DNA from 4 places in the Candidatus Brocadia sinica JPN1 genome. Region 3 is predicted to be linked to each of the others. Evidence: riboswitches for the same ligand, from Rfam matches in the RefSeq annotation. Region 3 holds a riboswitch; each other region holds the start of a gene.
What was found. A riboswitch is a leader RNA that binds a small molecule or an ion and turns the genes downstream of it on or off. The one in region 3 is predicted to bind cyclic di-GMP.

Region 1 (5,752 bases), 3.5 Mb from region 3:
TGAGTTTCACTCCATGCCAGGTTATTTTCGCCTGACTGAGGAGCTGGTTCAAGGTCAACCCAAGGTCCTCCAGAGAAACGTTCCTCCGCAGTCGGGCCGTAATGAGGTATTTGACAAACCTGAGCACGTTGGCATGTTTTTCAACAAGGCCCCAGTCGAACCAGCTGATCTCATTGTCCTGTCCGTAGGCATTGTTATTTCCTCTCTGTGTCCTCCGAACCTCATCCCCCATAAGAAGCATTGGCGCTCCTGCTGCGAGCAGGGTGACTGCAAAGAAGTTCTTCACCTGACGGTTCCTGAGCCGCTCGATTGGAAGGGCGTCCGTCGGTCCCTCGATGCCGCAGTTCCAGCTCATGTTGTCATTACTGCCGTCGCGGTTCTCCTCACCGTTCTCCTCGTTGTGCTTATCATTGTAAGAGACAAGGTCGTTCAGGGTGAACCCGTCGTGGCAGGTGACGAAATTGATGCTCTGCTCGGGTTCCCGCTCCTCATGTCCATAGATATCGGGACTGCCTAACAGACGGGATGCGAATTTTGAAACCGTATTCCTGTCTCCCTTGAGAAAGCTTCGCACATCGTCCCTGAATCTCACATTCCATTCCTTCCAGCTGTCACCGATGAAGCTGCCCACCTGGTAAAGCCCGGCCGCGTCCCATGCCTCGGCAATGAGCTTAACGCCGGACAATACCGGATCGGTCTCGATGTCCCAGAGGACCGGTGGATTCGCGAGTGGCCGGCCCTGTTCGTCCCTGGCGAGGATCGAAGCGAGATCGAAACGGAAACCGTCCACATGCATCTCCTGAACCCAGTAATGAAGGCTGTCGATGATCATGCGGCGGACAAAGGGATTGCTCGCATTGAGCGTATTGCCACATCCCGTGTAGTTGCTATAGTGCCTCTTGTCAGGCCCGAGTATATAATAGGCATCATTTTCGAATCCCCGGAAGGACAGCGTCGGCCCCTCATGGTTGTCTTCGGCTGTATGGTTATATACAACATCGAGGATCACCTCAATCCCCGCGCGGTGTAGGGCCTTTATCATGTCACGGAACTCATCAACCACGCACAGAGGTTCTTTTCGCGAACTGTATGCAGGATGAGGTGTAAAGAACGAGACTGGCGCATATCCCCAGTAGTTCTTGAACTCCGGCGGTGCATCCTGCTCGTCGAAATGATATACCGGCAGCAGCTCAACCGCAGTGATGCCGAGGTCTTTAAGGTAAGGGATCTTTTCGATCAGGCCCGCGTATGTGCCCCGTTTTTCCGGTGCGACGCCCGAATTCGGATGGGCCGTGAATCCGCGAACGTGCATCTCATAAATGATCGTGCGCGTAAAAGGCCGTCTCAGAGGCAGATCACCTTCCCAGTCATACGTGCGCGGGTCTGTCACCACGCTCTTCATTGCAGCACCGCAATTGTCACCAGGCAGACCCGCCGCGGTGCGGCTGTATTTCTCGGGAACGACAACCGCCCTGCCGTAAGGATCGAGTAGTACCTTTCCGGGATCGAAGCGCATGCCGCGCGCCGGCTCATAAGGGCCGTGGACACGATATCCATAGATCTGTCCTGGACCGACATCCGGAACAAAAACATGCCAATAGTGGTATGTCCTATTCTTCCGTGGATCGAGCAGGATAGTGCGGGAAGGACCGGGATCCTCTGCATGGTCAAACAGCAGCAGTTCTACAAAGGTCGCGCTCTTCGAGAAGACACTAAAATTGACGCCACCCTGTAATACAGTTGCACCGAGGGGAAAACTGTTTCCCCTCGTTCTGTCAATAACGGCATTCCCTGTGGTGAATGTCACCGGATCCATGACACTTTACTCCCCTTTAACCGGATTTATCTTCCAGATATTATCGCAGTATTCCCGTATCGACCGGTCAGAAGAAAACTTCCCCATGCGTGCCACGTTCAGGATCGACATGCGCACCCAGCGTTCCTGATCACGATAAACCGAACTAACCCTGTCCTGGCAATCAATATACGCCTGATAATCGGCCAGGAGCATGAATGGGTCATGGTTCAGGAGGTTGTCTACTAGGGGTTCGAAAAGTTCCCCATGCCCACCAGAAAAATGGCCTGACCGGATCTGATCGATAGCCTCCCGGAGGTGCGGGTTTGAGTCATAGTAGCCTCTGGGATTATAGCCCTTCACCTTCTGGTCGTGGACTTCGTCAGCGGTCAGACCGAAGAGGAAGAAGTTCTCATGTCCGACCTCCTCACGGATCTCGACATTCGCGCCGTCAAGGGTACCGATGGTGAGGGCGCCGTTCATCGAAAATTTCATATTTCCTGTGCCCGCGGCCTCTTTACCGGCAGTTGATATCTGCTCAGAGAGGTCTGCGGCTGGATAGATATGGTGCGCATTCTTCACATTAAAGTCCGGAAAAAAGACAACCTTTAACCTTCCTGCCACATCCTGATCTTTGTTTACTACCCCGGCAACTGAATTGATCAGCTTGATGATCAGCTTTGCCATGAAGTAGCCGGGTGCGGCCTTTCCTCCGAAGATAAAGGTGCGGGGGATAATCTCCTGCCCGGGGTCTTTCTTGATGCGATTGTACAACGTGATGATGTTGAGCACGTTCAGGTGCTGGCGTTTGTATTCATGGATCCGCTTCACCTGGATATCGAAAAGCGAATCAGTATCCGTCACAACACCAGTTCGTTCTTTTATGATCGCGGCAAGTCTGGACTTGTTGTTACGCTTGACCTTTCCCCATTCCTCGCGGAACCCTGCATCATCCGCTAAGGGCTCTATCTTCCTGATCTCATCTTCAAAATACCTGATCCATCTGTCACCGATGCTCTTGGTAATCAGAGCCGTGAGTTCCGCGTTGCTCAAGGCTATCCAGCGCCTTGGGGTCACACCGTTCGTCACATTCACGAAACGATCCGGATAGAGATCGTACAGGTCTTTCAGAACGGTCTTTGTAAGAAGATTGCTGTGCAGCGCTGAGACGCCATTGATCCGATGGCTTCCCACAGAGGCAAGATGTGCCATGCGGACATACTTTTCCCCGCTCTCGTCGATAAGCGAAAGACGGGCAACCCGCCCATCATCGCCGGGGTATCTGAGACGGACGCCGTCGAGAAATCTGCGGTTGATCTCATAGATGATCTCAAGATGTCGTGGGAGCGTACGGCCGAACAACGGCAGGGACCATTTTTCGAGTGCCTCGGGCAGCAGCGAATGGTTGGTGTACGACATGGTTTTCTCTGTTATCTGCCAGGCAGTGTCCCAGCCCATCAGATGCTCGTCCACCAGAAGGCGCATGAGTTCTGCTACGGCAATTGAAGGATAGGTATCGTTCAATTGCACGGCAAAGCTCTCGTGGAATGTCTCAATGCCCTTTCCCCGCATGAGATGAATGCTGATCATATCCTGAAGCGAGCAGGTGACTAAGAAATACTGTTGAGCAAGACGGAGTGTCTTTCCAATTTCGGGTTCGTCATTCGGGTAGAGGACCTTGCTCACCGTCTCGGAAATGACCTTCTCGTCCACGGCCTTGTAATAGTCGCCGACATTAAATGCCTGGAAGTCAAAGGATTCGATTGCCTCTGATTTCCATAGCCTGAGCAGGTCCACCATATCGTTCCGGTAGGACGGGACAGGGGTGTCATAGGCAATTCCCTTGACCACACGGTGTGGGATCCAGCGGACTCTGAAACATCCGTTGTCATCAAGATACTGCACCGTATGCCCGCCGAAATTCACTTCATAGGATGTTTCCGGTCTGCATATCTCCCACGGGTTACCCAGGCGAAGCCACTTGTCAGTCTTTTCAATCTGCCATCCATCGCGGATCTCCTGGTCAAAGATGCCGAACTCATACCGGATACCGTATCCGATCGCCGGCACGTTCATGGTTGCAAGGGAATCCATATAGCAGGCAGCAAGCCTCCCGAGGCCACCGTTACCAAGCCCCGGCTCTTCCTCCTGCACGAGCAGCTCATCCAGTTCCAGACCAAGTTCTTTGACCGCCTCCCGCGTCTGGTCGGTGATCCCCAGGTTCAGGAGATTATTGCCTAAGTGCGGCCCCATCAGGAACTCTGCCGAGAGGTAGCTGACAATTTTCACCTTCGGACTCTGCAACCTCTTGAGTGCATGGATAAAATGGTCCAGCATCCTGTCCCGTACCGTACGGGCTACGGCCATGTACCAGTCGTTCGGCATGGCAAGTTCCGGTGTACACCCCTGGATATAATAGAGGTTGTCGAGGATTGCCTGTTTTAATGAGGCAGTGCTTGTCCCAGTCCGGGTATTCTCACCTGTGTCAATAGGTGATGAAATCTGTCTTTTTTGTGATTGTTTGACCATGCTTATCCCCTTTTATCCGTGATAAATTCACATGAAGGCTGCTTGCTATCCGAATTTAGCATATTAATGAGTGCACATCAAGTTTTTTATCTCCAGTTTCAGTTTTTTCTTGACATGGATGTAATTATATTGTATTTAACCCACTAACCCACTAACCCACTAACCCACTAACCCACTAACTAACATTATCAATAAAAATACATCGCGATAAAGGCAAACCCTGAGCAATCAGGGGGACGCAAAGTGAAGGGTCTTTAAAATATTTTCCTGCCCTCGCAGGAAAATATAAAGATAGCCTTACTGCCGAAGATGTTTTAAGAAAACATTTTTGCAGTAAGGCTTTTTTGTTTTTAGGCAAATTATTTGCAAATTTTATTAGCTTTAGTTCAGACAGGTTTGTGTACCTGAAATCAGGCTTTTGGGGACTTTGTCGGAACAGCTAATGGAGTCCAAATCTAGAGAGAGGGGGGGCGATATGAGCCAGTTGAAACCAAAAAGCATGGCGTCAGCGATCATTCTCGGCGCACTGGTTGGAGTCGGGATATGGGCAGGTATCGCATCGGCGATGCCTCAAGAGGGTTCCGATCGTGGGATCGTGTGGAAAGATGGGGCTGAAGTGTACGCCGGTGTTTGTGTCTATTGCCATGAACAGATGCTTCGAGGGGCGGGCGTTGATCCTGCAAAAATTCGGTATGCGGTGCGACACGGAAAAAGGGCCATGCCGGCCTTCCGGTCGACTGAAATTGACGATGCGTCAATGGAAAAGCTTATCGAGTATCTGTCGAAAAAAGAACCGGAAATCAAGTAAAGGAGGTGTTGTATGGAAATCGATCGTCGAAGTCTGCTGAAGACGATATTAGTCGGGGGTGCCTTTCTGGCGGCAGGTGTGCCACTGAGGACGACGGGCGAGTCGACTGAGAAACCGCGAGGTCCTGTCCTTCTGGTTATTGGGGGGAGTCGGCGTGATGCCGCGTTCGCCACGGGGGCCCAGGCAGTAGCACGTATGGCAGGGAAAAAAACCGTACCGGTCTATAAGCTCGACGGGCGCTTTGGTCCTGACTCTGATCTCATCTCAGCCCTGTTTTACCCACGAAGGCAGACGCGTATAATTGGAATTATGGATGACGGCATGTATACCATCTTCCATGAGTTGGTGCGCGCAGCTGATGTGTGTTTGGTGTGCCTGGGGCGACATGGGTATGGTGGGAATATGGCATTTACTCATCGTCATACGATGCTCTCGGCGTTATCCGGTCAGAGTATCGCAGCAGCTGTAGCATCACAGCTTTCATTGATTGACCAGAACTTCCTGGTATCAGAGACAGTACTCGACAACAGGTCTGCTACAAACGTAGCAGGAAACAGCACTCTGCCCGGCTTTACTTCCTACCGCGTAACAGGTGATCGCCCAGTCCGGCTGCATCTATC
Region 2 (5,752 bases), 470 kb from region 3:
TTGAGATGGGGCGTATAGGCAATGTTCATCTCGGCAACAACCTCATCCCAGAAATCCGGCGCAATGAAGTAGGGACGTTGCTGCGGATGGATCGCGCCAATAAAGTTCTTTAGTGAAATACTGTAGTTGGCATAATTATGGGTTTTAATAACAGGGACGTTGATAATCCTGTCTACAGAATAGATAATCTCCGAGACCATGGCCTTTTTCATAAATCTTCCGTGGGGTATGTCAACTTCCACCCAGCCATGATCCTCAAAGGGGACAAACGTCGCGCCATCTGTTTGAATGGCCTCCCATATGCCTGATTTCATGGCGTTTTTCTTCGTAGGAAGCGTAAAAATGGCTGACATATCGCCGACAAGTATCTTAGAAACCCCCGACTTATGCAGGAGTTTTATGAGATGCTTTATCACGAGGGGATTTGTATTGGCAGGGTTCGGATAACGATTAACGATGTTAGGTTTTATGAGTACAGATTTACCCTGAATATCTAACTTTTCCAGCCCACCCAAAAGTTCTATGCCTTCCTTGAGCATGGCATAAATGTCTTCGCCTTGTACCAGAGACACGAGGATTTTATCATTGTCTTTGTAGACATTGGGAATCTGCTGCAGATGTACCTTTTTTGTTTTTGGTCTTAAGAAGAGGTGTTTGAATACGTATCGCCAGCGAAGGTTTAAGATGAGATAGATGGATATTCCAATAACGTAAAAAAGTGGGTATCTTGTGATTCGCATGTGTGTTTTATGGGAGATTTTTCAGATTGACCCAGTATCGTATTTGCTGTACTATAACAAAGTTTGAAGAAAGCTTCAAGGTCATAGATTCAGAAATGATAACAGAAGAAGACAATATGCAAGCACTCTCTCAAATTGAAAAAAATCATATAACTTCTCTTATTCGCCAATATCTTCACGATATTCTTTCGAATGCAAGAGATATAGAAAAGTTTTTGAACGGTATTGAAAAAACATGATTCTTGTCCTGTCAGGCACTGAAGAAGGCAAAGAGATCGTCAGAAGACTCCACGAAGAGGGATTGGATTCCCTGACGACCGTTGCAACGGAATATGGTAAAAAGATGTTTGAACAGATGGGTTTAGAGACCGTTTGTTTGCAGGGTCGTTTGGACGCTCATGGATTTTCATGGTTAATCAAAGAAAAGGGAATAGATACAGTAATAGATGCAACTCACCCTTATGCGATAGAGGCGTCTCAGAATGCAATGGATGCCTGTAAAAAAACCAATACGCGGTACCTCCGCTTTGAAAGGCAGGAGATGGAGATTCCAATGCATCCCTTGATCCACAAGGTTAAGACTATGGCTGAGGCCATAGACAGGTCCAGGACATTTGGGAAAAGAATATTTCTGACAACGGGCATATCAAGCGTTGCTAAATTTATCATCCTGAAGGATGAAAAAGAATTGTATGTGCGCATCCTCCCTGTACCTGAGCATATTGCTTTGTGTCTGGATATGGGGATTCCACCCACACGTATTATCGCCATGCACGGTCCGTTCTCAGAGGATTTGAACCGGGCTATGTTCAGGCAGTATCATATTAGTACGATGGTGACAAAAGACAGTGGCGAGGTGGGAGGCGTGCTCGAAAAGATTCATGCGGCGCTCAAAGAAGGGATAGACACGATAGTCATCGGGAGACCGGGAATAGACTTTCCTCAAAAATACTCGTCTATTGATGAGGTGATAAATATGGTTAAAATGCATTAACGGGGTAGAATTGTCTTACTTTAGAGATAGATCAGCAACTGTTCCTGGATTTCCGAAAATATAGCTTGCCTGATCTGAAGACATTGCCCATCCTAAATCTGCAATAAAATCTTCCGCCAATTTCAAGGCGTCCCCGATAGTATCTTCTTTCGTGGGCACATCAACTCGGATCATGAGACCAGCCCTTTTTTTATTAATCAATGAGAACCATAACTGTTTTATTTTCTGTTCTGTCCAATCAACGACGTTTTTATCGATACAAATCCAATAAATTATCAGAAAACCATCGGCATCCTTTTCGGTATAAAGACTATGAGCTTGAAATGTACGATTTACTACATGAAACTCAAGGTTATTTAATTCAATGACTTTAAAGCCGGAACTATTAGAACATACCTTTGGATTGTGAAAATTGCCTGCATCCAGTACGAGTAAAAAAAGATTTTTACCATCTGCATTGACATATTCACGATCCAATGCCTGGCTAACAAAATTATATTCTTCGCCCTCCATATTCCATTCTTGCTCCACATCCCTTCCCTGCCATCCGTTAATCTCAAGCGGTATTTTCAATTGGGAAAGGATATTCAGGCTTTCATATTTTGCTTTTGGAAAACCGAAGCAATAAATAATAGCGCATAACAACAATGCGATAGGTATCAATCCTTTTTTCTTCTTATTCATCTTGTTATCCTGCATCTTTCAAGCAAATATTCCAATCCAATTAATCCCAGAATGATAAACACGAATATTACAACGCCGCTCATGCTATGAAAAAATCCCTGGCCAGCTTCCTCGCCAAAATAATAGGTGATAAGGCATAAGGTTATAATCCGGATAAGATTGCCCACGAGCGCAAGAGGAATAATGGAAGAGACAAGGACACCTTTTTTGGATATGCTGCCCTTATTTATATATGCATAAATTAAAGCCAAAGAAAACATCGTAACGATAGAACGAAATCCACTACAAGGTTGTCCCATAAACAAATCAGTCTTGCCAATCGTTAATAAAAGCCCTTCCCTTGTGATTGGATAATGAAAAAGTTTTAAGATCGTCTCCGTGGCAACGGAAAGGCCATAACGCATAGGCAGGGTAACGCTATCAATAATTCCGGTGGGAATCGGCGCAAGCAATATCAGATAAAGAATAGGAAAAGATAAGATCTTTGTTACTTTTAATCCGTAAAGATAACTTACCAATCCATACAGAACCGGAAGTAAAGAAAGCGCAGTAAGAAACCGATAGTCCTGCCGCCAACCAAAAGTAAACAGAAAAATTCCCAATAGCAGGATAGAAAGGCCAAAGAAGTTGTTGCCCGGTGTACTCTTTTGAATGGACTCTCTCAGGAGTGCGCGTTTACGCCACACAAGCCAAAAGAATACAGGTATGATAAAATAGGCGTGCGTATAATCAGAAGACTTCCAGCCATGACGATAAAGCACAAAAAAAAGAGGGGTATAAAGTGATGCCGTTAGTATCCAAATGAAATAGTGGATCATCGTAATCTAAATATCCAAAGCCACGGGATGCATATTTGACGGTTTAACGAAGCATTCAAAATCGTAAGAAAGAGTTATACAATTCCTAACAACACTTACTCTCTTCCATGAGAGTGAGTGTGTTGTCAGGTCTGTATGTTACACCAAGTGTTATCGTAAAGTCGCTATTGTACGTTGGCGTCCTGCGAATGTTCATTGAAAACTTTGGAATTCTTTTTACTTCTTAAGCGCCGTAAAGTTACCAAGGTAGCGCCGCCCGCTAGAAAGAGCAGGCAGCTTACAGGTTCTGGCACAGGCACAGGTCTTCCTCCGCCGCCACTCTTTGCAAATACACTGTTTAACGATATCGTAAGCGATATCAATAATGTTAATATTCCAAGAGTCCACTTTTCCATTTTTCTATTCCTCCTCACTTAAAAAGTAATTTTGTAGAAGCTTTATTTTACAATCTGAAATTTACAAGAATCATCTTCCCAATCGTCCTTGCCTGCTATGCTTACCTTTCCAGTAAATGTGTATGAACTACTTACGGTATTAACCGATAACCCAGAGGGATCCAGCTTAAACCACGCAAAGTACCAGTAACCAGGTTTTAAGGTTCCACCATCTATAGGATCCACAAACCCGTCTTCATTGTGAGTAATATGAATTGAACCTGGACCGTCGATAATCCATTTTATATCCGCTGTTGTTGCCTTCGTTACCCGAAAAGCAACATACATGTAAGCGGAATCCTTTTCTAAAACAGGCAAACAAATGGGTAAATCTGCGCCATCAATGGATGATTCCGCATCGCTGGTGAAGGAAGCGTACAAAATAACCTTCTTCCCACTGCTGCTGCCTCCCTGGAAAGTTTTTTTCACCACCTCATCATCATTTGAGATTTTAATGCGACCGATTCCTATCTTCCCGTCATTCTGACCAGCAAGGCATATCTGCCCCACCATAAAAATCATTAATAATAGCGTTAACCCAAATAATCCTTTTTTCATTCTGCCAATTTTCATAATCTCCTTCTCCTCAAAAAATATCTTTAAATTTTTTCTTATACGATGGCATTCCACTTTTGAAATTAATTTCGGTTTCTTCCCTCCTTTCCCAAATAAACGCCGCCCTTTTAAATCATCGTTACTACGGTTAAACTCTATAAACAAAAAAGCCTTACTGTGAAGATATTTTTAAAACACCTTCGGCAGTAAGGCTATCTTATCATTACATCCTTGTAAACTTAAAGACCCTGTTACTTTGCGCCCCCTGATCACTCAGGGTTTACCTTTATCGCTCTGTATTTTAAGTTTACTACTTTACAACTGTGCGGTATATCATCAATGTAGTCGCCTAAATATATACAATAACTATCATTCTTCGTCAAGTAAAAAATAAAATATTTCTAAGATTTCAATCATAAGTTTTGTGAAAAACACAATAATACCCACAAGGCGTTTCTCAAATACAATCAGAGCGGGAAGTGTCTTCATTATTATTTTTACTTTATTCAGGATATTTTAGGACTGTGTTATGTCCGTGTGCCAACATGGATTCCCTTCTGGGAAAGAAACTGTATGGAAATTATCAGAACGATATGGGCAATAGATTAGCTCTTTCATGTTAAACCTCCCAATAGTTCAACTATGTGTACACATGAATGATTGAATTGAATTGAGCGGGTAATTCGCCAATTCATCTGTTGATTTGGAGTTTAAAAAAGGCGCAGACCTTTTGTGAAAGGCCGTCCTCTTGCCCTCTGTAGAAATGATCACTATCTTCTATTAATTCCAAAATTTTTGGGGATGATAGACCTTCAAAACCTCTTAGAGTATCCTCCGCTGTTGCTGCAAAATCATTCCGGCTGTAAATAAATAATTTACTCTTTTTGCATTCCTGTAAAAAATCCAGGGTGTACCGACCAAAAGGCGTTGATAGAGAAGCGAATGCCTTCACGTGTTTGCTTTCTGCGCCCACCCTCATGCCTGCGACGGCGCCGAATGAATATCCTGCCAGAAAAATTTCCTGGGTTACGCCAATTTGTGAAACCAAAAAATGAAGAGCCGCATGGGTATCCGCAACGGCATCAGTATAGTCACCGCCATTGAGGGATGTATCCCAGTATTGGAATCTCTGGGCAACGCCCTTTATATGACATTCACTATTTCCCACGCCCCGGTAGTTAAACCGAAGGGATACAAATCCCATGCTGACTGATACCCGGGCAATGCTCGTAATAACATTGTTATCCATGTCACCACCCAAATTGGGGTGCGGTGCACATAACAGGATTGCCGGGGATGACTGCATATCTTCGTTATATGTCAGGATACCTTCTAACCTCAGTTTATCTGAATGAAAATGTACGCATTCCTCAATCATGATTCAAATGCAACCACTCAGTTTACAGAAAGAGCCTAAAATAAAGAAAAAGGGAAGAGAAGAAGATGATGGGTATGAAAAAATTATTCTTGTATTTTTTCTTCCACATTCTCCACACCCCAATTTCTCTCTCCCTATCGTTCTATTGA
Region 3 (5,752 bases):
GATTCAAACAAATCTAAATAACCGTCATTGTCATAATCTGCTAAACTTATTGCACGTGCATGAGGAGATATCTTATCAATACCTGTCTCATTTGTAACATTTGTAAATTTGCCTGTACCATCTCCTTTCCAAAGCTGGTCACCATGTATATTTATACCAATGAACAAATCCAGATTCCCGTCGTTATCATAATCGCCCAAGCCATATCCATGTCTATCAATATAATCAGTATTTATACCTGAGCTGTTAATTATATTCGTGAATGTTTCATCCCCCTTATTCTGGTAAAGCGAAGGACTCCCGCCGTGATGGGGGTCTACAATATCCAAATTGCCATCATTGTTGATATCTCCCAGCAAAGGATTTCCAAATGCTTGCTTTGTAGTCTGTTCTAACCCGGAGATCACTGAAATATCGTTAAATTGAACCGGACTAACCAGAGATGTCGACGGGATTGCAGAAACTTCAGTTGATGATAAGCTTTCACCAGACAAATTTTTTGCAGTAACAACGAAATAATACGTTGTTCCATTGTTAAGACCTGTTAGTTGATAGGGTGATGTGTTTCGACTTATTCGCATTCCTGCAAGATCTCTCCAATGTGATTTATTTATTCCAGGGTGTCTTGAAAAATATATGTTATAATCGGTTGCTCCAGCAACACTGTCCCATGAGAGGTTAACCATGCCGCTTCCAGCCGTCGCCTCAAGGTTAGCAGGAGTTCCTGGCGCCTCGCCATTGACCTTCGATTCCACAATAAAATTAAAAATCAACGACAGCATTAATGTAACAGCCAATAAAGTGAATTTTTTCATTGCCATTTTCTCCTTATAGAGACAAATTCTCCTCTCAAAATAATTTCAATGGGAAACACTTTTTTACCATCCTTTAGCCCCTTCCTTAGCAAGGAGGGGCTAAAGGACGATTCATTTTGGTCGCATTTGCAAACCAAATGCCTCACAAGGCATTATACAAATCCTGCACTTCCTGGTCGGTCAAGGCACGATTATAGATTTTGACGCCATCAATCTTGCCATTAAAGTAACCATTACCATTCATTGAGTGCCCTATTCTCATATCGGAATACCATGTCAATGGCACAACCGTATTCCCCGCGGGATGGATTCGTGTATTAACCAACTGGCCATTTACATAGAGCTTCTGCTCCCCTGTAGCCTTGTTGTAAGTACCTGCTACATGATACCAGCTACCCACCGAATTGACCAAATCCTTTACTGCAACTTTCTGCGTCCTATTCCCACTTCCATCCTGTGTTATAAGAACAAATTCAAGCCTGTCAGGCGAGGTTTTATAAAAGCGCACATCAAAACCCTCCCGAAGTTGCACATCTGAATCCCATCTATGCCCACTCAATATAGCATCAGCGCTCATTGTATCATTTGCATACTTATAGAACCATGCGGCAATAGAAAGCTCTTCATTATTCATGCGGGGAATTGATACATAATTGCTGGCGCCATTAAAGCTTAACCCATTTCCACTCTTCCCCTCTGTCCATGTGGCCCCACTGATGGCGCCATCGTTGCCGTTGCCAGACGCATCAGTAGCAACCGTCCCACTCCCTTCGTCGAACGGATAGCTGGCCTGCAAACCCGTGCTAAAGGCATTATACAAATCTTGTACTTCCTGGTCGGTCATGGCTTGATTGTAAAGGCGGAAGTCGTCAATCTTGCCATTAAAGTAACCGTTACTAATCATTGATTGCCCTATTTTCATGTCAGAATATAATGTCAATGGCACAACCGTATTTCCTGCGGGATGGTTTCGTGTATTAACCAACTGGCCATTTACATAGAGCTTCTGCTCCCCTGTAGCCTTGTTGTAAGTGCCAACTACATGATACCAGCTACCCACCGAATTGACCAAATCCTTCACAGCAGCCTTCTGCGTCCTATTCCCACTTCCATCCTGTGTCACAAGGACAAATTCAAGCCTATCGGGTGTGGTTTTATAAAATCGCAGATCAAAACCCTCCTGCTGTTGCACATCTGAATTCCATTTGTAGCCACCGAATATTGAATCAATATTCGTTGTATCCTTTGCATTTTTATAGAACCATGCAGCAATGGAAACCTCGTCATGATTCATCAGAGGAACCGACACGAAATCATCAATCCCATCAAAACTCAACGCCCCACCATTCTTGCCGGTTGTCCATGTGGCCCCATTGATAGCGCCATCGTTGCCGTTACCTGATGTATCGGTTGCAGTCACCCCACTTCCTTCATCGAATGTATAGCGGGCATGCAAACCCGTGCTAAAGGTGTTATACAAATCTTGTACTTCCTGGTTGGCCAAGGCTTGATTGTAAAGGCGGACGTCGTCAATCTCGCCATTAAAGTAACCGTTATTGCCGGAATTTCCTATTTTCATGTCAGAATAATATGTCAATGGCACGACCGTATTTCCTACCGCATGGAATTTGGTATTAACCAGCAGTCCATTTACATAGAGCTTCTGCTCCCCTGTAGCCTTGTTGTAAGTGCCAACTACATGATACCAACCACCAACTGAATTGACTAAATCCTTTACGGCGGTTTTCTGTGTCCTATTCCCATTTCCATCCTGTGTCACAAGGTTGAATTGAAGTATATCAGGAGCAGTTTTGTTAAATCGTAAATCAAAGCCTTCCTGAAGTTGTACATCTGAATTCCACCTATATCCACCGAATATGGCATCAATATTTGTTGTATCATTTGCATTTTTATAGAACCACGCAGCAATGGAAACCTCGTCATGATTCATCAGAGGAACCGACGCGAAATCATCAATCCCATCGAAACTCAACGCCCCCTCGCTTTTACCCGTTGTCCATGTGGCGCCATTGATGGTACCATTATTTCCGTAGATTGAAGAATCAATAGCAATCGTCCCGTTCCCCTCATCAAATTTATAGTACCCTACCATACCGGCTTTAAAAACGGTAATATTCACTGCGCTAGAAGTCGTCGTTGCTCCATCGTTATCTGTTGCTTTTGCTGAGAGTACATAACTGCCAGCGGTTACATTGTTCCATGTGAGAATGTGAGGTTCGGAAGTTGTTTCACCAAGTTTTGTGCTCCCCGCGTAATACTCAACCTTGCTCACGACACCATCAATATCCGAGGCCGTTGCCGTTATCATTATGTCCGTTGGTGTTGTAAATGTCGTCCCCTCAGTCGGGTTGGTAATAGCCACAGTGGGCGATGCATTATCTCCCAAACCATCAGCAAGATTTTTCCCCCTTGAGAGTATTTCATTGGCGCCTCCACCCGTCACGACAAATAAATATGCAGTGTAGGGTGAATGTGTCCTGTTAAAAGTAGGGAAAAGTTCAAAGCCTTTGTTCCACAAAAGCTTTATAATATCTATCTGCGATACAGGCGCTACCCTACCAAATCCTCTCCCATTTGCCTCGTTGTATACACCCATGATAAACCATCCGTGATAATCCAGAGGCCCTGGTTGATCTATTTCGGTAATATTTTGGTAACCCACATCACCCGGATACCGATCAAAATAAATATTGGGATAAATTACGTAACCTCTTTTCCACTCACTCGCGCCATATATTTCGTACACCCCACTACTACTACCACCGCCTCCAGGAGATCCCTGGTCCACAATATTTGTGCCATACTTTAGGTATTTCGTTTTTATATAATGACTGTCTGGATAGATTGATACCTCTGACACCTTGGCTCCATTATCCCACTCGAGTCGAACGGTCTTGACATTTGCATCATCCTGCACAACAACCGCTGTTGTAAGTGTTCCACGATTAGCGCATGCATCAAGGTAAAGCCCTGCCTGATCCTCATTGACACTCTTGATTACCAGATCCTTGATCGCATGTTCATAATGGTGTCCGCCGAAAAAACGTCCATATTTCAGTCTTATCTTACTATTCTCTAGAGATACTTCCAATGCTCCATCTGTATCTGTCCCAATGCTAATACTTCCCCATTCTTGCGCAAAAGAGGGAAAAGACAGAATGAATAAAAATCCTAATATGCCGGTGAAAGAAATCGCCCCTAATATTAATTTATGTCGAATAGCCATTTTCTTACTCCCCAATTAACATTCAAATAAAAAAGCCTTACTGCAAAGATATTCATAAAAACATCTTCGGCAGTAAGGCTATCTTGTTTAAACTACTTCCCTGTATGTTTAAAGACCCTTTACTTTGCGTCCCCTGATTACTCAGGGTTTGCCCTTATCGTTCTGTTTTTCTTTATTTTTTGTTTTAAAAAGGTCGTTATTTTAAAATCACACAGATCATATTTTCTCCTTTTTAGCATAAATATTATTTTATGTCAAGAAATAATATAATAAATTTTTACAATGCCGGTTTATTTATAACGAAGAACCTTTTCCTCTAAAATAGTTTTTATTTTATCGTTACATCATCAATCCATAGGGTTCCAGGCCCATAGAGCCTGAATTCTACCCGCAAATATGCCGCATTGGATAGCGCCGTACCCTGAACGGTAATTTTCGTCCAACCCGACGTACCGCTTACCAGGCCGGATGATTTATAGCCTCCCAAATACTTTAAGGAGGAATCCCAGAAGTTTATGACGAGTTTTCCATATTGATTTATACTGCCCGCCTTCATCCAGACAGAAGCTGTATAATAAGCGCCGGCGAAGGCCCCAATCTCTGTCGTTTTGCTCATCCAGCGCGCAAATGTTCCAGTTGATTGGCTAGAAACTATTTTGAGGGATCGACTTCCGGTATATGCAGCATCAGCAGTCCAGGTGAATGCTCCATTGCCATCGGTAAAGTAGTTTACCATGGGGTCTGTTTCAAAGCCAGGATTGGGGGCAAGATTGGTTGTTGTGGGGTTGGTAGTAAAGGACCTTTCGCCTCCGTATTTGATTCCGGCGCTATTTTTTGCCACCAATCTGTAGTAATACGTCTTTGCCGCCGACAATCCGTTTACACCCATGTTTATCGCTGTATTGCTTGAACCGCTGACACCCTGCGCCGATGACTTGCTGCCATATGTCCCGCTTGTTGTGCCATACTCAAACCATGCTGTAGTTGATAAGCCATTGGCATTTACTGTGCCTCCCAACGTGACAGAATTTGACGTCACATCGGTCGCCGACCCCGTCGTCACATTAGGGGCTATACCGGTTGATGTTGATAATGTAAAAATGTACCCCCTCCCCTTCACCTGACCGTTGGTTGCATCGACATCAATGCCAACCCCACTCTTTAACCTTATTTCATCGCCAAGGATATCGACATCTGCGCTCCCATCACCGGACTCAATAAAGTAGCTATCGGCACGTTGTACTCCAGTGACCGCCTCACCCGCATTGAGTTTTACCACCCCATTCGTTGTGTTAAACACCGCAAAGAGTTTTCCTGTCTTCGGCTGACGTGAATACATGACATCGCTGCTGGCATAACTCTTTGTGCTCCGATACACACTGCCATCCCATGAACGATCGGTGAGAGGAACATTATTTAAATTGTCCCAATTCGGCAAGCACCGTATGAGTTTAAGTCTTGGATAAACCTCTGTGATACTCTTGAAATTCGGCATATTTCCCGTGCCTCCGAATCTCCCAAACCAATTATACCATGCCCCATTAATGCCTGCCTTGGCTGCATAAAGACGATTTTCATACTCATTAACATTATTCGGTTGAGTAACACCTACCATATCTTTTGTAATGGTTACCCCTGAATTAAAGATCCTATCATCATCGACAAATTCAGTGTTCGAACCTTCTTGCAC
Region 4 (5,752 bases), 3.3 Mb from region 3:
GGATGCGGCGGTGCTGTGTTATGATATATTCACCTTCCCTGTATTGTTGATAGATTAGCACCCTTTCCCCTTGACAGAGGAAAGGGTGAACTGTTATCTGTGTTATGTGACAGGGAGACGATTTACTCTATAACCTTTACGGTTACTGTTGTCTTTAGATCGGCTGATTCACCTTCGAATTTGATCTTTGCATCACCGATCCTGTCTGTAGCTGTAATCGTGAATCTGGCCTCGCCGTTAGCGTTTGTTACGGCACTGTCAGGTGTAATCGTTATCCGTTTTCTACCAGACTTAATCTTCCACGTTATCGTTTCGCCTGCAAGAGGGATATCGTTCTCACAGAACACCGTTATTGTTTCTTCGGCGCTTTCCTCTGTTTGTAATCTTAGTCTTTTTGAAGACGCCACTAACAGGTCAGCTTCGCATGTTGGTGTTGGGGTTGCTTCTGGTGTTGGCGTGGGTATTTCTGGTATCAAAGCAAAATCAGCCCGTGTGTTTTTACCTGCAACAACGGTTGCAGACTGAGAAGCCAGCCCATAACCCGTTGCAAATACCGTAAGAATGTAGTCACCTGCGGTTATGTCACGAAATGTATAAATACCATTTTTAACCGTTGTGGTTGTGAGTCCTGTATCGGTCGATACCGTTGCGCCAACAATACCTGCCCCTGTCCCGGTGTCTGTCACCTGTCCCGCGAGATTGCCTGTTCCTGGTGTTGGGGTCTGTGCAGGCGTTGGTGTAGGTGTGGGCGTCCCTCCAGATATCAATGCAAAATCAGCCCTGGTGTTCTTGCCTGTTGTTACCGTAGCAGACTGGGATGCAGATGTATAGCCTGTTGCAGACGCAGTAAGTGTGTAATCTCCGGTGGCAATGTTGCGGAATGCGTAGGCGCCGTTTTTGACTGTAGTGGTTGTAAGCCCCGTATCGGTCGATACCGTCGCGCCAACAATGCCTCCTCCTGTTCCCACGTCCGTTACCTGACCGCCAAGGTTACCTGTCCCAGGCGTTGGTGTGGGCGTCCCTCCAGATGTCAATGCGAAATCAGCCCTGGTGTTCTTGCCTGTTGTTACCGTAGCAGACTGGGATGCAGATGTATAGCCTGTTGCAGACGCAGTAAGTGTGTAATCTCCGGCGGCAATGTTGCGGAATGCGTAGGCGCCGTTTTTGACTGTAGTGGTTGTAAGCCCCGTATCGGTCGATACCGTCGCGCCAACAATGCCTCCCCCTGTCCCTACGTCCGTTACCTGCCCTCCGAGATTGCCTGTTCCGGGTGTGGGTGTAGGTGTTGGGAACGCCGTGGAGATTAGGGCAAAGTTAAAAATATTTCTTCCTGTTTTTGGATTTGGCTGCCCTTTCTCTACCGTAATGGATTGTGTACCCGTCTCAAAACCAGTTGCCTGCACTGATAGAGTATGGTTTCCGGCAGATACATCACGGAATTTATACACTCCATCTTGCCCCCGAATCCTGCTCGTAGTGGTTGTATTACTTTGATCATCAAGTGTAACTGTCGCATTATTAATGCCTGCCCCAATTGTTGCATCTTTCACAACACCAGCAATATTACCCGTTTCAATCGACAGGTCAATAAAAACTTGTACAGGGATAGCGCTGTCTTTGGTAGTCCCGTCTCCCAGTTGACCAGAGTTATTTCGTCCCCAAGCCCATACCGTACCTTCAGATTTTAATCCAAGACTATGAAATCCTCCGCCTCCAATAACGGCAACATCACTCAGATTCTTTACCTGAACAGGGACTGTACTATTACTAGTCGCTCCGTTCCCGAGTTGTCCATAAGAGTTATCTCCCCATCCCCAAACCGTACCGTCTGATTTTGCAGCCAGACTGTGAGAACGCCCACGTTCAATGGCAATGACATTACTAAGATTCTTCACTTGTCCAGGTACTGTACTATTACCGGCGGTTCCATTACCCAATTGACCGGAATCATTTTGTCCCCATGCCCAGACCGTACCATCCGACTTTAGGGCAAGGCTGTGAAATCTTCCGCCAGCAAGGGCAGCAACATCGCTAAGATTGCTTACCTGTACGGGGGTAGCGCTATCATTGGTAGTTCCGTTACCCAATTGGCCAAAATCATTCCTTCCCCATCCCCAGACTGTGCCATCCGACTTTAGGGCAAGGCTGTGAAATCCTCCGCCAGCAAGGGCAGCAACATCGCTAAGATTGCTTACCTGTACGGGGGCAGCGCTATCATTGGTAGTTCCGTTACCCAATTGGCCAAAATCATTCCTTCCCCATCCCCAGACTGTGCCATCCGACCTCAGGGCAAGACCGTGAAATCCTCCGCCAGCAAGGGCAGCAGCATCGCTAAGATTGTTTACCTGTACGGGAACAGCGCTATCATTGGTAGTTCCGTTACCCAATTGGCCAAAATCATTCCTTCCCCATCCCCAGACCGTACCATCGAATTTTAGGGCTACACTGTAAGACCAACCACCAGCTATAGCGGTGATACCGTTAAAATTACCTGTCTTTCCCGGGACGGTATTTACCTGTATGGGAATTGTACTGTCGCTGGTGGTACCGTTACCTAATTGGCCAAAATCATTGCGTCCCCATGCCCAGACTGTACCGTCTGGTTTCAATACAAGACTATGATGTCCTCCCCCTGCTAGTTGGGGGACTACAGATGCCAATGAAGTATTGCTAGCGGTCAATACCAGTGAAAAGAAAATCGCTATGCACGAAAGAATGCTAAACTTGACCTGGATAGGGACAAAAGATATGTTTTTCATAACCTTTCTGCCTCCTTTCTGACGTTAAGGGGGTGGTTTTTGTAATAATGATTAGTCGACTTCACGTTTTCCATAAAAGATATGGCTACAGTATGCGAATGCTTTTTCATAAATATCTTTAGAACAATAAAGCCTTACTGCAAAGATACCATATAAAACATCTTCGGCAGTAAGGCTGTCTTATTTTTAGCCGCTTAAACGGTTTAAACCGTTCGACCGTTTAAACCATTTTTTAGCTAAGACCCTTTACTTTGCGTCCCCTGATTGCTCAGGGTTTACCTTTATCGCGATGTATTCTGTGACTCTATTTTTTTAAAAATAATACTATATAGCCTGAATGAAGGCAAAACTAAAAAAGTTTGAGGAATTATAGTTTTGTTAGCCGAAGAGAATATAATTACATCCACCCATTCTTACGGGAGACAACTTCATCGTGAACGCTCAGTCAAACAATTAAAGGGTGCATTCTTATTGCAAAGTTTCATTTTGGCTGAATAATTACATCGGTTCAATATAGCTATTAACTTTCAAGAAATCAATAGAAAATAAGGGGGTAGATGAACATTCCTTTTTTAAGCGCACAATATGCTCATATACTTTTGCAACAGACTTAGCCTTATATTTTCTTGACAGATCGCTGTTTGGTAACTATCTTGATGTTTATTGGTGAAATGGAGGTAGAATATGCGAATTGCTATTGGGTCTGATCATGCTGGATTCGAATTGAAGGAGTACCTGACTGCTTTTCTTCGCCGGCAGGGATATCACGTTGTAGATTTGGGCACATACAACAGGGACCCGGTAGACTATCCCGATTTTGCCGAGGCCGTTGGGTTAGCGATTCACAATGGCCAGGCAGATCGAGGTGTCCTGATTTGCTGCAGCGGTGTCGGCGCTTCAGTGGCAGCGACCAAGATACCTGGCATCCGTGCAGGGCTTTGTCATGATACGTATTCAGCTCACCAGGGTGTGGAACATGACGATATGAATATTCTGGTACTGGGCTCATGTGTTGCTGGGCTTGAGCTGGCAAAAGAACTCGTTCGGGTGTTCGTGGGAGCTGAATTTACCGGAGAAGAGCGCCACCGCCGAAGGCTGGAAAAGATCAAAGCGTTAGAAACTCGTTACAGCCACCTGACAGCACAATGTGAGAAGAGAGAATAGGAAAAAGTTTTTTTAATAATCGCAGGTTTCAATGAAAAGAGGATAGAATGGATCGCACAGATGAAAAGAGTATTGTCAGTGAACCGCTGGGAAAAGCCAGCGACCCTTGCGTCATGGTAATCTTTGGTGCTTCCGGGGACCTGGCAAAACGTAAGCTCATTCCAGCGCTTTACAATCTGGCAAGTGAGCGTTTATTGTCCAGAGAATTTGCTGTCGTTGGATTTTCCCGTAGCGAAATGAGCCACGAAGAGTTCCGGGAGAAGATCAGCAAAGACATAAAAGAGTTCGCTACGGGTTCGGTTGATCCTGATCTGTGGAATTGGTTCATCCAACGGCTCTATTATTTGTCGGGGGATATTCAGGACCCAAACGCCTACCAACGGCTTCAGGGCCTACTGTCGGAACTGGACCAAGAGCATGGCACCGGGGGGAACTATCTTTATTACCTTGCAACAGCCCCTGATTTGTTTTCGCAAATTATTCAACAAATCGGCGCTGCCGGACTTGCACATGAAGAAAATGGCCGCTGGCGTCGCGTTATCATTGAAAAGCCGTTCGGGCGGGATATCGAGTCCGCCCGCGCCCTCAACCATGAAATCAGAAAGGTGCTGAGCGAGAGTCAGACTTATCGCATTGACCACTACCTTGGTAAGGAAACTGTGCAAAATATTATGGTCTTCCGTTTTGCCAACGGCATCTTTGAACCTATTTGGAATCACCGCTACATTGACTACGTGCAAATAACGGTTGCCGAGGATATTGGTGTGGGACAGCGTGGTGATTACTATGACAAAGCGGGAGCGCTGAGAGACATGGTGCCAAATCATATCTTTCAACTGGTTACCCTCACAGCAATGGAACCACCGATCTCTTTTGAAGCAGATGCTGTACGTGACGAGCAGGTAAAGATTTTGCGTGCCATCCAGTCCATGTCCCCTGAAGAAGTTCTCAGGTATACCGTAAGGGGGCAATATGGAGAAGGGACTGTTAAGGGCCAGAGAGTACCCGCTTACCGGGCAGAACCCAGTGTTCCACCCGACTCTTTTATCGAGACCTTTGTAGCGCTGAAGCTGTATATCGATAACTGGCGATGGGCGAACGTGCCATTTTACCTGCGTACCGGCAAACGGCTTCCCTGTCGTGTTACCGAAATCGCCATTCAATTCAAACGCGCCCCCTTTGTGCTATTCCGTAAAACCAGTGTGGAGCATCTGAAACCAAACCTACTGGTGCTCCATATTCAGCCTGATGAAGGCATTTCACTCAACTTTGGCGCTAAAATCCCTGGACCACTTGTGCGCCTGGGAACGGTTGATATGGAGTTTAAGTACGAGGATTATTTTGGAAGGACACCTAGCACCGGACATGAGAGGTTATTGTACGATTGCATGCTGGGAGATGCAACCTTATTTCAGCGCGCCGATATGGTCGAAGCCGCCTGGAGCGTGGTGTCGACAATACAGGATGTATGGAAGGCATTGCCGCATCGAAAGTTTCCCAACTACGCTGCAGGCACCTGGGGTCCACAGGAGGCAGATGATTTGATGGCGAGGGACGGCCGGGAATGGAGGAAATGTGATAGATAACTTTGATGAGAGACACCGGCAGCAACGGACACAATTTTTACTCTATTTGTGATACAGACACCTGATAACCCTGGGGGATTTACATTCTAGGCCTTCAGCTACTGAAAATGTCTATTTTCGCAATGACAGTCCACCCCCTTCGCTCCCGCCAGCGGGGGACAGTTATTGTTTCCCTCGTGAAGGCGACTAAGGGGGAGGCGAAAAGTTTGAAATTCCTAAGCTTAAATTTTGTATTGTTTGCAG

Region 1: another riboswitch for cyclic di-GMP. It lies ahead of BROSI_RS16010 (c-type cytochrome); the one in region 3 lies ahead of BROSI_RS00055 (LamG-like jellyroll fold domain-containing protein).
Region 2: another riboswitch for cyclic di-GMP. It lies ahead of BROSI_RS02165 (hypothetical protein); the one in region 3 lies ahead of BROSI_RS00055 (LamG-like jellyroll fold domain-containing protein).
Region 4: another riboswitch for cyclic di-GMP. It lies ahead of BROSI_RS19255 (RCC1 domain-containing protein); the one in region 3 lies ahead of BROSI_RS00055 (LamG-like jellyroll fold domain-containing protein).

Annotation. Positions count from the first base shown of each region.
Region 1 is NZ_BAFN01000001.1:3,496,770-3,502,521, forward strand. Features, by position in the region: gene glgX (glycogen debranching protein GlgX) at 1-1,816, opposite strand, end outside; gene BROSI_RS16005 (glycogen/starch/alpha-glucan phosphorylase) at 1,823-4,324, opposite strand; cyclic di-GMP riboswitch class I at 4,527-4,632, shown strand; gene BROSI_RS16010 (c-type cytochrome) at 4,800-5,132, shown strand; gene BROSI_RS16015 (hypothetical protein) at 5,328-5,752, shown strand, end outside.
Region 2 is NZ_BAFN01000001.1:483,848-489,599, reverse strand. Features, by position in the region: gene BROSI_RS02195 (DUF362 domain-containing protein) at 1-740, opposite strand, end outside; gene BROSI_RS02190 (hypothetical protein) at 767-979, shown strand; gene cobK (precorrin-6A reductase) at 976-1,734, shown strand; gene BROSI_RS02180 (exosortase C-terminal domain/associated protein EpsI) at 1,750-2,418, opposite strand; gene BROSI_RS02175 (exosortase/archaeosortase family protein) at 2,415-3,236, opposite strand; gene BROSI_RS02170 (PEP-CTERM sorting domain-containing protein) at 3,401-3,631, opposite strand; gene BROSI_RS02165 (hypothetical protein) at 3,674-4,243, opposite strand; cyclic di-GMP riboswitch class I at 4,425-4,520, opposite strand; gene BROSI_RS02160 (alpha/beta hydrolase) at 4,917-5,603, opposite strand; gene BROSI_RS02155 (hypothetical protein) at 5,738-5,752, opposite strand, start outside.
Region 3 is NZ_BAFN01000001.1:16,276-22,027, forward strand. Features, by position in the region: gene BROSI_RS00050 (FG-GAP-like repeat-containing protein) at 1-815, opposite strand, end outside; gene BROSI_RS00055 (LamG-like jellyroll fold domain-containing protein) at 958-4,062, opposite strand; cyclic di-GMP riboswitch class I at 4,128-4,225, opposite strand; gene BROSI_RS00060 (hypothetical protein) at 4,391-5,752, opposite strand, start outside.
Region 4 is NZ_BAFN01000001.1:3,332,971-3,338,722, reverse strand. Features, by position in the region: gene BROSI_RS15275 (hypothetical protein) at 1-24, shown strand, start outside; gene BROSI_RS19255 (RCC1 domain-containing protein) at 123-2,759, opposite strand; cyclic di-GMP riboswitch class I at 2,922-3,049, opposite strand; gene rpiB (ribose 5-phosphate isomerase B) at 3,444-3,923, shown strand; gene zwf (glucose-6-phosphate dehydrogenase) at 3,971-5,509, shown strand.